One region of the Luteibacter sp. GL_149 genome, then DNA from elsewhere that is predicted to be linked to it. Evidence: riboswitches for the same ligand, from Rfam matches in the RefSeq annotation. Region 1 holds a riboswitch; each other region holds the start of a gene.

Region 1 (3,175 bases):
CAGCGCCGCGCTCTATCACGGCCTGATCCGCCGGGATGGCGTGCTGCGATCCATGACCGGTCCCGTGCGGACGGACACATCCGGCTAACATTCGCGGAGTTACTTATGGGCTCCCTTGAAGCAGGAGCTCCGCCATGAAACCGTCCAGCAGCCTGTCGTATCTTGCCTTTGCGCTCGTCCTGGCCACCGGCTCCGCGTCGGCCCAGAACCTCGACCAACTGAAGGGCATGGTGGGCGGAAACTCCGCCTCGTCGCTGACCTCCGGTAGCGCGACCAATGCGGCGGGCATCATCCAGTACTGCCTGAAGAACAACTTCCTGGGCGGCGACAGCGGCGCCTCGTCCGTGAAGGACAAGCTCCTGGGCTCCGTCACGGGCGATACGAAAGCCGCCGGCAACGACAGCGGGTCCGGCTCGGCAACCGACAAACTTATGGGCAAATACGGCATCGGCGGCAAGTCGTCTTCGTCGTCGGCCACGAAGGACAAGGGCTATACCGATGGCGCCAACGGCATCCTGAAGACGGGCGACGGGAAGAGCGTCGACCTGGGATCGCTGGGTAGCGGCAGCACCAAGGGCCTGAGCCTTGGCTCGCTTGGCGGCGGCTCCAGCTCGGGCGGCGACCTGAAGCAGCAGCTGACCCAGAAGGTCTGCGACAAGGTGCTGTCGCAGGGTAAGTCGATGATCGGGATGTAACAGACCCGACGAAGCGGCGCGGGACGACCCACGCCATGCCGAAAAAACCGGTCGAAAATACTTGAGATTTTCGACCGGTTCTGGGCCTTTCCCGCCCGTGAAACCATTGAAAAATTCGTTCCGAAGCCCAATCAATGACATAGGCCGAACACACTACATCTTGTGTTGACCTGACTGTCGCCCGCCTATATCGTGTGCCTCGTTGGTGTCCGTCCAGACGCGGCTGTCGGTCGGACTTAAAAGGGAATCCCGGTGTAAATCCGGAACTGCCCCGCAGCGGTAAGTGGGAACGATCCTGTCAATGCACTGGTCCTCAGGGGGCTGGGAAGCGACAGGTAGGCGGATCGAAAGGTCCATGCCCACGAAGTCCGAAGACCTGCCAGCGACCGCCGCCCGATCGGCGACGGTAGTGGTGACGACCTCCGCGGGGAGGGACGTCGCGGCGCGGAGCCCTCAGGGTGTCCGCCCTCGACCTGTCCGCGAAGCTCACCCGGTTACTCGCCCTGCGCGTGGGAGCAGGCAAGCTTTCCTGGCCATGGGGCAAGCCTAAAAATGACAACAACAATGGATTCCTCCGCGCGCGAGCGCACCGCATCGCCGGCCGACGCCGCAGCGACTCCTTCCAGCAACGACAAGGCTCCGGCCGCCGGTTACAAGACCAGCGCCGAGCGTCCCGCACCGGACTTCACCCTGACTCCTCCGCACAACCCCGGCCAGATGCGCGTCACCAAGCGCAACGGTGGCCATGAAACCGTCGACGTCAACAAGATCGTGCGCGCGGTGACTCGCAGCGCCGACGGCCTCTTCGCCGTCGACCCGATGCGTGTCGCCCTCAAGACCATCGGTGGTCTGTACGACGGCGCCACCACGCAGGAACTCGACCAGCTTTCGATCCGCACCTCGGCCGCGCTCACCGCCGAGGAACCGGAATACGGCCAGCTGGCAGCGCGTCTGTTGTCGGCATTCGTCGACAAGGAAGTGTCGGGCCAGGAGATCCAGTCGTTCTCGCAGTCGATCCTGCGCGGTCACGAGCTGGGCATCCTGAACGACCGCCTGCGCGACTTCGTCGCGATCAACTCGCGCAAGCTCAACGACGCCATCGACACGCACGCCTCGCGCCGCTTCGAATACTTCGGCCTGCGCACGGTGTACGACCGTTATCTTCTGCGCCATCCGCAGAAGCGCACCGTGATCGAAACGCCGCAGTATTTCTTCATGCGCATCGCGTGCGCGCTGGGCGGCAACGACATCGGCGAAACGCTGGAGCTGTACAAGCTGCTGTCGTCGCTGGAATACCTCGCCAGCTCGCCCACGCTGTTCAACGCCGGCACCGCGCACGAGCAGCTGTCTTCGTGCTTCCTGCTCGATTCGCCACTGGACGCGCTGGAAAGCATCTACCAGAAGTACGGCGACGTCGCGCAGCTGTCCAAGTTCGCCGGCGGCATCGGTCTGGCGTACTCGCGCATCCGTTCGCGCGGTTCGCTGATCAAGGGCACCAACGGTCATTCGAACGGCCTCGTGCCGTGGCTGAAGACCCTCGACGCTTCCGTCGCCGCCGTGAACCAGGGTGGCAAGCGCAAGGGCGCCGCATGCGTTTACCTGGAATCGTGGCACGCGGATATCGAGGAATTCCTCGAGCTGCGCGAGAACACCGGCGACGATGCGCGCCGCACGCATAACCTCAATCTCGCCAACTGGGTTCCCGACCTTTTCATGCGTCGCGTCGAAACCGATGGCGACTGGTCGCTGTTCGACCCGAAGATCGTGCCGCACTTCGTCGACACGTGGGGCGAGACGTTCGATGCCGCGTACGCGAAAGCGGAAGCCGACGGCCTCGCCGTAAAGACGGTGAAGGCGCGCGAGCTTTACGCCCGCATGCTGCGTTCGCTGGCCCAGACCGGCAACGGCTGGATGACGTTCAAGGATCGCTCGAACGCCACCAGCAACCAGACCGCGAAGCCGGAAAACGTCATCCATCTGTCGAACCTGTGCACCGAGATTCTGGAAGTCACGTCGGCCGACGAAACGGCCGTGTGCAACTTGGGCTCGATCAACCTGTCGCGCCATGTTGTCGACGGTCAGTTCGATTACGAAAAGCTCGCCTCCACGGTGCGTATCGCCGTGCGCCAGCTCGACCGCGTCATCGACCTGAACTTCTATCCGATCTCCACCGCGAAGACGGCGAACGTGAAGTGGCGTCCGGTCGGCCTGGGCGTGATGGGCCTGCAGGACGTCTTCTTCAAGCTGCGCCTGCCGTTCGACTCGGCCGAGGCACTCGCGCTGTCGACCCGCATCGCCGAAGAGATCTATTTCAATGCGCTGACGATGTCGAACGAGATCGCCGAACGCGAAGGCGCGCATCCGGGCTTCTCCGAAACGCGCGCCGCCAACGGCGACATGCAGTTCGACTACTGGCCGCAGGCCAGGCCGAATGGCAAGGACGACCGCTGGACCGCACTGCGCGAAAAGATCAAGGCACA
Region 2 (3,175 bases), 1.1 Mb from region 1:
CGACGACACTCGACATCGAACCATCCCCCGATAGCTGGCGGTTTCAAGACCTGGCCAGTGGCTGTGCGGTGCCCCCCTTGGGCACGGCGACAGCGCGATCATATCCCGCGCGGGGAGCGATCACACTGGTAATTTCACGCGAGTCCGCCGGGGCGAATCGGTCAGGACTTACCGGCCAGCTCCAGGTCGATGGCCGCGAGCCGGGCCCGGACGTCCTTATTCGGCCGCATGGCATGGGCTGGCGGCAGCGCCAACGTGTCGGACATGCCGACATTGGATCGAGGTAAATCGCGCAGCGCCAGGCGTTCGATCCGTGGCGACTGGATAGGCAGCGTGGGCGCCTGATAGATGACGACCTCGTGATCCAGGGAGTAATCCTCGCTCAGCACGTCCACGAGAATCTGCAGATAGGGCTCGCTGGTGGAGAACTTTCCCTTGGACATGTCACCGGTGACACCCACCTGCCAGAGCACCAGCCAGGCGCTGGGATCCACGCGGCGGTGATTGATCATGAACTGGCTGGCTTCGAAATGCTGGCATCCATAGGTACCCGGATCGATGCCGAGGTCCGCGTAAAGGCAGTCCTCCGACGATACGCCCGGTTCCATATGGGCCGGGTATCCCTCGCGGCGGGCCTGCTCGATGGACTTGTGCGGTGCCCAGGCGAATACCCCCGGGTGCCCATAGAAGACGCCGCAGACGCGCTTTCCCGCCCGTACTTCGGTCAGCATGGCGTCGACCATTTGCCGGTAGGTTTCGATTCTCGGCTTACCTTTCGCGTAGTACGGCTGCAGGCTGCGGACGTCCTTATGCATGCCCGACAGCCATAATTCGACGACACCATCGGATACCCCGACGAAGACGACGTCCGCCGCTTCGATGTGGCTGCGCGCCAGCGGTCCCATGTGCGCACCCAGGGTCATGCCGGTGCCCACGCAGACCAGGCTGCCTTTGGATGGGGAAGTGCTCAAACGCGATCTCTCCTGAAGGGATGGTGTCGCGGGCGAGCATACGACGGTTTGCGGACTATGGCGCAGTGCAGCTTGTTCGCCGGGGCGCGAACGTTACACTCGTGGGACCACAGGTGTCCTGCCGCCGTCATTCCGGTGCGCAGGGTGAAACGGGAAGCTGGTGCGGATCGATCGATCCCAAGCCGGCGCTGCCCCCGCAACGGTAGGCGAGAAAACCCGACTGAAGAACCACTGCGAAAGCGGGAAGGTGTCGGGGTGATGCGAATCGCATCGCTCGCAAGCCCGGAGACCGGCCAGTGGCGGACACCTTGCGTGTCCTTCCTCGGGTGTTGCGGTGGGCAACCAGGCGAGCTTCGTCGGTGCCGCATCCGCTCGCATCGACGTGTCTTGTCTGGCTCCGCAGCTCCCTTCGCGGGTGAGCGATACGGAGACAAAACAGATGAACAAGTTGAGCGGCGTTGCGACCGAAGTCGCAAGCGTCAAATTATTGATCGGCGGCGCGTTCGTCGAATCGACCTCCACGCAATGGCGCGATGTCGTCAATCCGGCGACTCAGGATGTCCTGGCGCGCGTTCCCTTCGCGACGGCAAACGAAGTGGATGCCGCTGTGGCATCGGCCAAAGAAGCATTCCGGACCTGGCGCAAGACGCCTATCGGCGTGCGTGCACGCATCTTCCTCAAGTATCAGCAGCTGATCCGCGAGCACATGGGCGAACTCGCGTCGATCCTCACGGCCGAGCAGGGTAAGACGCTGCCCGATGCCGAGGGCGATGTTTTCCGTGGACTGGAAGTCGTGGAACACGCGGCAGGTATCGGCAACCTGCAACTGGGCGAACTGGCCAACAACGTTGCCGGTGGCGTCGACACCTATACGTTATTGCAGCCGCTTGGCGTCTGCGCGGGCATTACGCCGTTCAATTTCCCGGCGATGATTCCGTTGTGGATGTTTCCCATGGCGATCGCGACCGGCAATACCTTCGTGCTGAAGCCATCCGAACAGGACCCGATGGTGACGATGCGCCTGGTCGAACTCGCGCTGGAAGCAGGCATTCCCAAGGGTGTACTCAATGTCGTCCACGGTGGCGAAGAGGTCGTCAACGCCATCTGCGACCACCCCGATATCAAAGCCGTGTCGTTCGTTGGATCGACGAAGGTGGGGACGCATGTCTATCATCGTGCATCGCAGGCCGGGAAGCGCGTCCAGTGCATGATGGGTGCGAAGAATCACGCGGTGGTGCTTCCGGATGCCAACCGCGAGCAGACGCTCAACGCGCTTGCCGGCGCGGCGTTCGGTGCGGCGGGCCAGCGTTGCATGGCGGCGTCGACCGCGGTACTGGTGGGCGAGGCGCGGTCCTGGATTCCCGAGCTGGTAGCGAAAGCAAAAACCCTCCGGGTCAATGCGGGTAGCGAGTCGGGCACCGACGTCGGTCCGCTTATTTCTTGTGCGGCGCGCGAACGGGTAGAAGGCTATATCGCATCCGGCGTACAGCAGGGCGCGATCCTGGAGCTCGACGGACGTTCGCCGAGCGTGCCCGGTTATGAGAGCGGAAACTTCGTCGGACCGACGATCTTCTCGGGCGTCAAACCCGGCATGCGGATCTACGACGAAGAAATCTTCGGGCCGGTACTCGTCATCCTCGGTGCGGATTCGCTGGACGAAGCCATCGAGCTGATCAACGCCAACCCCAACGGAAACGGCACGGCCCTCTTTACGCAAAGTGGCGCCGCCGCACGTCGTTTCCAGGAGGACATCGATGTCGGTCAGGTCGGTATCAATGTGCCGATTCCTGTGCCCGTACCGTTGTTTTCGTTTACCGGGTCGCGCGCATCGAAACTTGGCGACCTCGGTCCTTACGGTAAGCAGGTCGTTCTTTTCTATACCCAGACCAAGACGGTGACGCAGCGCTGGTTCGACGACGACACGCTGCATGTCGGGGTCAACACCACGATCAGTCTGAAGTAATGGTGGCGGCCATGGACATTCACGTAACGCCGCCGCCATGGGATCTCGGTGAGGATCAGCTTGCCTTCCGCGAGGCGGCCCGGGCCTTTGCCGTGGCGGAACTGGCACCGCATGCCGCGCGCTGGGACGCGCACTGCGAATTTCCGCGCGAAGCCATCGGCAAAGCGGGCGAGCTGGGTTTTTGCGGGTTATATGTCGACGAGATAGCTGGCGGATCGGGCCTGACCCGGCTGGATGCCGC
Region 3 (3,175 bases), 310 kb from region 1:
AGCCCGGCTGGAAGCGCCAGGTGGCGCGCAGGTCGGTCGTGGCGTAGCCACCCAGGCGACGGGTGTTCGCCGCATTGTCGTAGCTCTTGCCCGCGGCGTTCAGCGTGCCACCGATCGTGAAGTCGCCAAGATCGCGGTCGAGATCGATGCGGCCGGTCTGATCGGGGCGGCGTGCCAGTTTGTTGTTGTACTGGTCGCCTTCCGTGCGGTTGCGCGGCTGCTGCCAGGTCAGGTACGTGCGCACATGCCAGCCGTCGACATCGGCGCCGAGCTGACCTTCCACGCCGCGAACGCGAGCCTTGTCCACATTGATCGGCAGGAAATTCGAGTCGAAGCCGATGAGATCGTCGAACTTCGTCTGGTAGGCGTTGACCGCCCAGTTCCAGATGCCCGGCGTGCCGGACAGGCCGATTTCCGCCGTCTTCGCCTTTTCGGGCTTCAGGACAACCGGTGCGCCATACGGGTAGTACACGTCGTTGAACGATGGCGCGTGGAACGAGGTGCCGTACGACGCCGTGACCTTCATGCCGTTGTCGAACCGGAAACCGTACGCGGCGGCGCCGGTCGTGTGGTTGTCGAACTGGCTGTTATGGTCGCGGCGCACCGACAGCTGGATCTCGTGGGGGCCAAAGATGCCCTGGTACAGCGCGAAGACGCCCGTGTTGTTGCGGTTGTCGCGTGCGTAGCCCGTGTCGCTGTCCAGGTGTTCCTTCTGGTAGTCGACGCCGGCGCTCAGGATCTGGCCCGGGGCGAGGGTGAAGTCGTTCTGCCAGGAAGCCTGGTTGCGCTTCGAGTACAGGTAACCCGTGCGCTTCATGTTGGCGTTGTATTCGGCGCCGTTGAGATAGTTGTCGGCGCGGTCGATGTTCTGGCCGACGTTGAACGTCATGCGCCACATGTCGAGCGGGCTGAAGGCGAGCTTTGCGCCAGCAATCTGCTGCGAGCGACGGGTGAAGTTCTGGAAGCTGCCGTCGTATTCGATGTCGCCCTTGCTGCGCAGCCAGTTGGCCGCGAGCTCGGTACCGTCGTCGAAGCGGTAGCCGCCGCTCAGCGCGCCGTTATAGGTGCGATAGGAATCCTTGTCCGGCTCGTCGACGAAGCAGCCGGCGAAGGCCTTGGCGGCACCGACGCGGCAGGCATTGATGCCGGTGGTGTACTGGCCACCGAGGCTGGCGTTGTACCAGCCGTGGCCGTCGCCGCCGGACAGGCCGAACTGGCCGCCGACCAGGCCGTGGCTGCCGCCGGTCATGCTGATCGAGGGCGTCGGTGCCTCACCGGCCTGGCCGTGGCGGGTGAAAATCTGGATGACGCCGCCGATGGCGTCCGAACCGTAAAGGCTGGAGCGCGGACCGCGCACGATCTCGATGTGGTCGATCTGCTCCACGGGCAGCTGTTCGTAAGCGGGAATGCCGGCGCCAACGGTGCCGATACGCACACCATCGACCAGGACCAGTGTGTGGCTGGAGTTCGATCCGCGCATGAAGAGAGAGGTTTGCTGACCCAGGCCGCCCGAATTGGCGATCGAGATACCCGGCAGGCCGGTGAGCAACTCCGCGACCGACTGGGGCTGCAGGCGTTCGATATCGTCGCGCGTGATCACGGTGACCGGTGCGAGCGTTTCGTCGAGCGGCATGGCGGAGCGCGTGGCCGTCACGACAACCGGATCGAGCTTGTTCGCTGTGTTCTGGTCGGCGGCATGGGCCGCGGCGATGCACGACAGCAGGGCGGTCGCGAGCAGGGTCTTCTTCATGGAACGTTTCTTCCTCTACCGCGTTGAAGCGCGGGTGTTAGCCAGCGTGAGGCTGGAAGGGAAGACATCGCGAACGCGACGCGCAGCCGCTGAAGGCCGCGCAAAGGTCCCCGATTCGCCCTCCGCGAACCAGCCAATAAAGCGCCGCGTACGCGCTTCGAAGCGCATACGAGCTATCGGGCCGGTCTCCGGACTCGCGCACGACGTGTCTGCACACGTCCGGACCGGCGCCTTCCCGCGCTTGGCGCAGTGGCGTCTCGCCGATCCGGGAATACCGCGTCGCGGTATTCCACTCGCTTACCGTTGCGGGGGCAGTGCCGGCCTTGTCGCGCCTTAAAAGGGCGACGCACCGGCTTCCCGTTTAATCCTTCCGGCGGACGCCGTCGGGACACCCGAACCGCGCCACTTTAGCGTTGCGCTTCAAAACCAGCAAGTTAAGAACTCGTTTACGGAATTTCTTCACGAAATCGTAAGAACGGCACTTGACCGACGCAAAAACCTGCGAGTAGGGTCGGCGTGAGCTCAGCGTCCGGTCCAGGGGAAATCCCTGGACGAGAGGGGCACTACCGCCAGTTACAGCCGTCCGGAGGGGGGCGCTGCCGTCGAAAGTGCGGATGGTCTGGGTTCGAACAGAGTTCGGTTGCGGCTTGCGACCGTCTCATTTGCTGTTAATTTCTGGGGAGAAACAAAATGCAGCGCTCCATCAACCGCAGCCCCGTGCTGCGTCGGTCCGTCTTGTGCACCGCGCTTGCCCTGAGTCTGGCAAGCGGCGCGGTCCTGGCACAGTCCAATGCTTCCGGTGTCGTTTTCGGCCGCGTCGCGCAGCCCGAAGGCAGCGTCGTCCATCTGCAGAACCTGGACACGGGCCTGACCCGTGACGTCGGCGTCGATGCCGACGGCCGCTATCGCGCAAGCTCGCTGCCGGTCGGCCGCTACAAGGTATCCGTCGAACGCGGCGGCCAGACCGTCGAAACCCGCGATAACGTCCAGGTCTCGCTTGGCGGCGGTGTCGACGTGTCGTTCGCTGGCTCAGCCGCGCCGGGATCGGCTCAGACCCTCGAAGGCGTGCAGGTCACCGGCAACGTCCTGCCTGCGATCGACGTTTCGTCCGTCGACTCGCGCACCGTCCTCACGTCCCAGCAGTTGCAGAAGCTTCCGCTGGCCCGCGACGTCACCGCCGCCGCGCTTCTCGCGCCAGGCGTTGTCGCAGGCGATAGCCGTTACGGCAACGTGGCGTCCTTCGGTGGTTCGTCCGCGTCGGAAAACCAGTACTACATCAACGGTTATGCGGTAACCAATGCGCTGACCGGTCTTGGCTTCACCAGCCTGCCGTTCGACGCCATCGACCAGCAGCAGATCTTCACCGGCGGCTACGGCGCCGAATACGGCCGTTCGACCGGTGGCGTGATCAACGTCGTCACCAAG
Region 4 (3,175 bases), 1.1 Mb from region 1:
CGCGATGCGGAAGGCGTGTACGGCCCAGCCCAGATAGTTCGTCCACTCGGCGCGACGCAGCGGCAGTCCTTCGCGCAGCGCGGGTTCGTCGATCTGGATGATGCCGATACCGGCGGCTTCCAGGTCGTGCACTTCGTCGCGCAGTGCCAGTGCGATCTGCCGGCATACTTCGTCGCGCGGCAGGTCGTCGCGTACGAAGGACCATTGCAGCATCGTCACCGGGCCGGTGAGCATGCCTTTCATGGGACGTTGGGTCAGCGACTGCGCATATGCGGACCAACGCACGGTCATCGGCTCGGGGCGTGCGACATCGCCGTAGATCACCGGCGGTTTTACGCAGCGCGAACCGTAGCTCTGAACCCAGCCGTTGGCCGTGAAGGCGTAACCGTCGAGTTGTTCGCCGAAGTATTCGACCATGTCATTGCGTTCGGGCTCGCCGTGGACGAGCACGTCGATGCCGATGCTTTCCTGGAAACGTACGGCGCGTGTGATGTCGTCGCGTAGCACGGCTTCGTAGGTTGCCGTGTCGAGCTTGCCGGCGCGATGGGCCGAACGCGCTTTGCGCAGTTCCTGCGTCTGCGGGAACGAACCGATCGTGGTCGTCGGGAGTTCCGGCAGGCCGAAGCGCTCGCGCTGGGACACGACGCGACTGGAATAACCCGATCGACGCTGTGCCGCCTGCGGCGTCAGCTGGCGCAGGCGCGCGCGGACGTCGACGCGGACCACGTCGCTGGATTTCGCGCGCGTCGCCACGCGTTCGCTTTGCCTTGCCAGAGCATTCATCGCATCGGGGTCGCCCGCGAGCGCATCGGCGTAGCGTCGAAGTTCGGCGATTTTCTGCCGGGCAAAGGACAGCCAGTCGCGCAACGAGGAGCGCAGGTCGTTTTCGCCGGTAAGGTCGATGGGAACGTGCAGCAGCGAGCACGACGTGGCGACCCACAGACGGTCGTCGGCGATACGCGCCGACAGCGCGCGCAGTTGCCCCATGACCTTGCCCGGGTCGCTCAGCCAGATGTTGCGGCCATCCACGACACCGGCCGAAAGCACGCGATCGGTGGGCAATGCCAGGGCAACCGCTTCGAGCTGCTCCGGCGCGCGAACCAGATCGACGTGCAGGCCGGCGACCGGCAGCGAAACGGCGAGGGGAAGGTTATCGTCCAGTGCCGCGAAATAGGTGGCGAGCAGGATGCGCGGGCCGTTGGCAGCCGCGAGCGTGGCATACACATGCCGATAGGCATCGCGTGCCGCGTCGTCCAGATCGAGTGCCAGACAGGGTTCGTCGATCTGTACCCATGCGGCGCCCTCGGCGGCTAGCGCCGTGAGCACGTCGACATACGCGGGCAGAATCGCATCGAGCAATGCCAGTGCGTCGCTGCCATCGGTGGTCTTGGCCAGCCGCAGGAACGATATCGGGCCCAGCACGACCGGCCGGGCGAGATGGCCGGCGGCGGTGGCTTCGCGGAATTCGCCGATCAGCTTGTCCGTACGCGCGGCGAATCGCTGCCCCGCCGACAGCTCGGGCACGAGGTAGTGGTAGTTCGTATCGAACCACTTGGTCATTTCAAGCGCGGGAAGATCCACCGAAGCCGTCTGCACGCCACGCGCCATGGCGAAATAGGCGGCGAGCGGATCGGCGGCATCCAGTGCGCGATAACGATCGGGGATCGCATCGAGCAGCACCGCGGTATCCAGTACGTGGTCGTAAAGCGAGAAATCGTTCACCGGCACGCTGTCCGCGCCGGCTTCCCGGGCAAGCGCCCAGTGGCGATGGCGCAGGTCGCGTGCGGTATCGAGCAGTTCGGTGGCGGAGCTTTCGCCGCGCCAGTGACTTTCCAGCGCTCGCTTCAGTTCGCGGCGCCGGCCGATGCGGGGAAATCCAAGGTAGGTAACGTGTGGCATGAGTGCATCCTCTTCGTGGCAAAGAGGAGGGAAGGGCGGCCATACCGTCGCGACGCGCGCCCGTGTGTCCCGCCCATGAGAGCGAGACAAGCGCGAGCGTCATGGCGGACTGACCGTCGACCTTCGCCCCCGCGGGCGAACCGGTAGCGTTTCGGAAACGGAAACGCGAACCCAGGTCGGACCAGGCGCGTGCAACCCATGACGGTCGCTCGCGCCCTCGGTCGGCGGCAGGTCTTCGGGCTCGTGGACACGGTGCGCATGCGCACCACCTGCCTCGTCGCTTCCCGGACCGATCCGGTCCAGTGCCGGGGCTTCGAGCCCCTGACGAGTTCGTTTCCACATACCGCTGCGGGGCAGCGCCGGATTCACACCGGCTTCCCTCTTAGCTTTATCTCTATATTCGAATACAGAGATAAAGACCGCTGACGACGCGAAAGTTAGCCGTCCGGACGTCCGAAGTCAAACGTTCTCGCAGGAAAGGGCGGTGGTCTCAGGGACGAGCGGAGGCGATGGCGCTGCGAATCGTGGCGAGTACGGCCTCGTCGATATCGGTATGCGTCGCGCGCAGGCCGTTCTTCAGCAGGCGTAGGTCTTGCTGCCAGCCGAGGCGGTCGGCCGTACGCATGAGCTTGCGGATGGAGCCGGTGTGTTCGACGACGCCCTCGATATGCACACCCGAGCGTTTGTGCATCGACTGGAGTGCCTGCAACTGAAGCCGCTCCCGGCGCACGCGGCGGCGCCAGCTATGGATCGTCACGGGCGTGCCTTCCTCCTGAGCCCTTTCGGCGGCGCGGTGGGCTCGCCGGGCACTGAGTTCCAGCGCCTCCCGGACATGCTTCTTCTTTACCCGCTTCCAGGGCAGCGCGGCGATAGCGCCAGCGGCTCGCTGCACGCGCGCGATGCGCCGGCGAAATTCGGGATCGAGGCGGAGGGCCTCGCCGAGCATGCCGTCGCGGCGCGCTTCCAGCGCCGCGATTGCGGCGTCCCATGCCGCACGTTCCGCGGGTTTGGCTTCGCCGACCAGGGTCTTTCCCGTGACCACGGCGACATGTGAGTCGCGCAGGGTGGACAGGCCGCGACCCAGTGCGCGCAGTCCCCGGTCGATGGCGCTTGCGTCTTCGTCGAACCTGGCCAGACCGATGTTCAGTACGGCGCGAAGGCGGCGTACCGCCTTTCGCGCCTCGTGAATCGCCTTGTGCCGGTCTTTCGAGCGGCCAAGGGCACGCGCGAGCGCACGCGCCTGATTGGCGGCGAGGTCGGCGAGGAGGAGGCCAAG

The links. Region 1 has a riboswitch for cobalamin ahead of AC3IR3_RS18950 (ribonucleoside-diphosphate reductase subunit alpha). Riboswitches for the same ligand answer to the same signal wherever they lie in the genome.
Region 2: linked by a shared signal. The riboswitch ahead of AC3IR3_RS14230 (CoA-acylating methylmalonate-semialdehyde dehydrogenase) and the one ahead of AC3IR3_RS18950 (ribonucleoside-diphosphate reductase subunit alpha) in region 1 are both predicted to bind cobalamin.
Region 3: linked by a shared signal. The riboswitch ahead of AC3IR3_RS20260 (TonB-dependent receptor domain-containing protein) and the one ahead of AC3IR3_RS18950 (ribonucleoside-diphosphate reductase subunit alpha) in region 1 are both predicted to bind cobalamin.
Region 4: linked by a shared signal. The riboswitch ahead of metE (5-methyltetrahydropteroyltriglutamate--homocysteine S-methyltransferase) and the one ahead of AC3IR3_RS18950 (ribonucleoside-diphosphate reductase subunit alpha) in region 1 are both predicted to bind cobalamin.

The regions. Positions count from the first base shown of each region.
Region 1 covers NZ_CM174395.1:4,312,371-4,315,545, forward strand. The annotation lists gene AC3IR3_RS18940 (cytochrome b) at 1-88, shown strand, start outside; gene AC3IR3_RS18945 (DUF2501 domain-containing protein) at 135-695, shown strand; cobalamin riboswitch at 882-1,093, shown strand; gene AC3IR3_RS18950 (ribonucleoside-diphosphate reductase subunit alpha) at 1,413-3,175, shown strand, end outside.
Region 2 covers NZ_CM174395.1:3,218,204-3,221,378, reverse strand. The annotation lists gene AC3IR3_RS14240 (hypothetical protein) at 1-16, opposite strand, end outside; gene AC3IR3_RS14235 (SAM-dependent methyltransferase) at 162-971, opposite strand; cobalamin riboswitch at 1,066-1,283, shown strand; gene AC3IR3_RS14230 (CoA-acylating methylmalonate-semialdehyde dehydrogenase) at 1,411-2,934, shown strand; gene AC3IR3_RS14225 (acyl-CoA dehydrogenase family protein) at 2,934-3,175, shown strand, end outside.
Region 3 covers NZ_CM174395.1:4,624,941-4,628,115, reverse strand. The annotation lists gene AC3IR3_RS20260 (TonB-dependent receptor domain-containing protein) at 1-1,750, opposite strand, end outside; cobalamin riboswitch at 1,913-2,160, opposite strand; gene AC3IR3_RS20255 (TonB-dependent receptor) at 2,441-3,175, shown strand, end outside.
Region 4 covers NZ_CM174395.1:692,267-695,441, forward strand. The annotation lists gene metE (5-methyltetrahydropteroyltriglutamate--homocysteine S-methyltransferase) at 1-1,899, opposite strand, end outside; cobalamin riboswitch at 2,109-2,338, opposite strand; gene AC3IR3_RS03125 (CHAD domain-containing protein) at 2,390-3,175, opposite strand, start outside.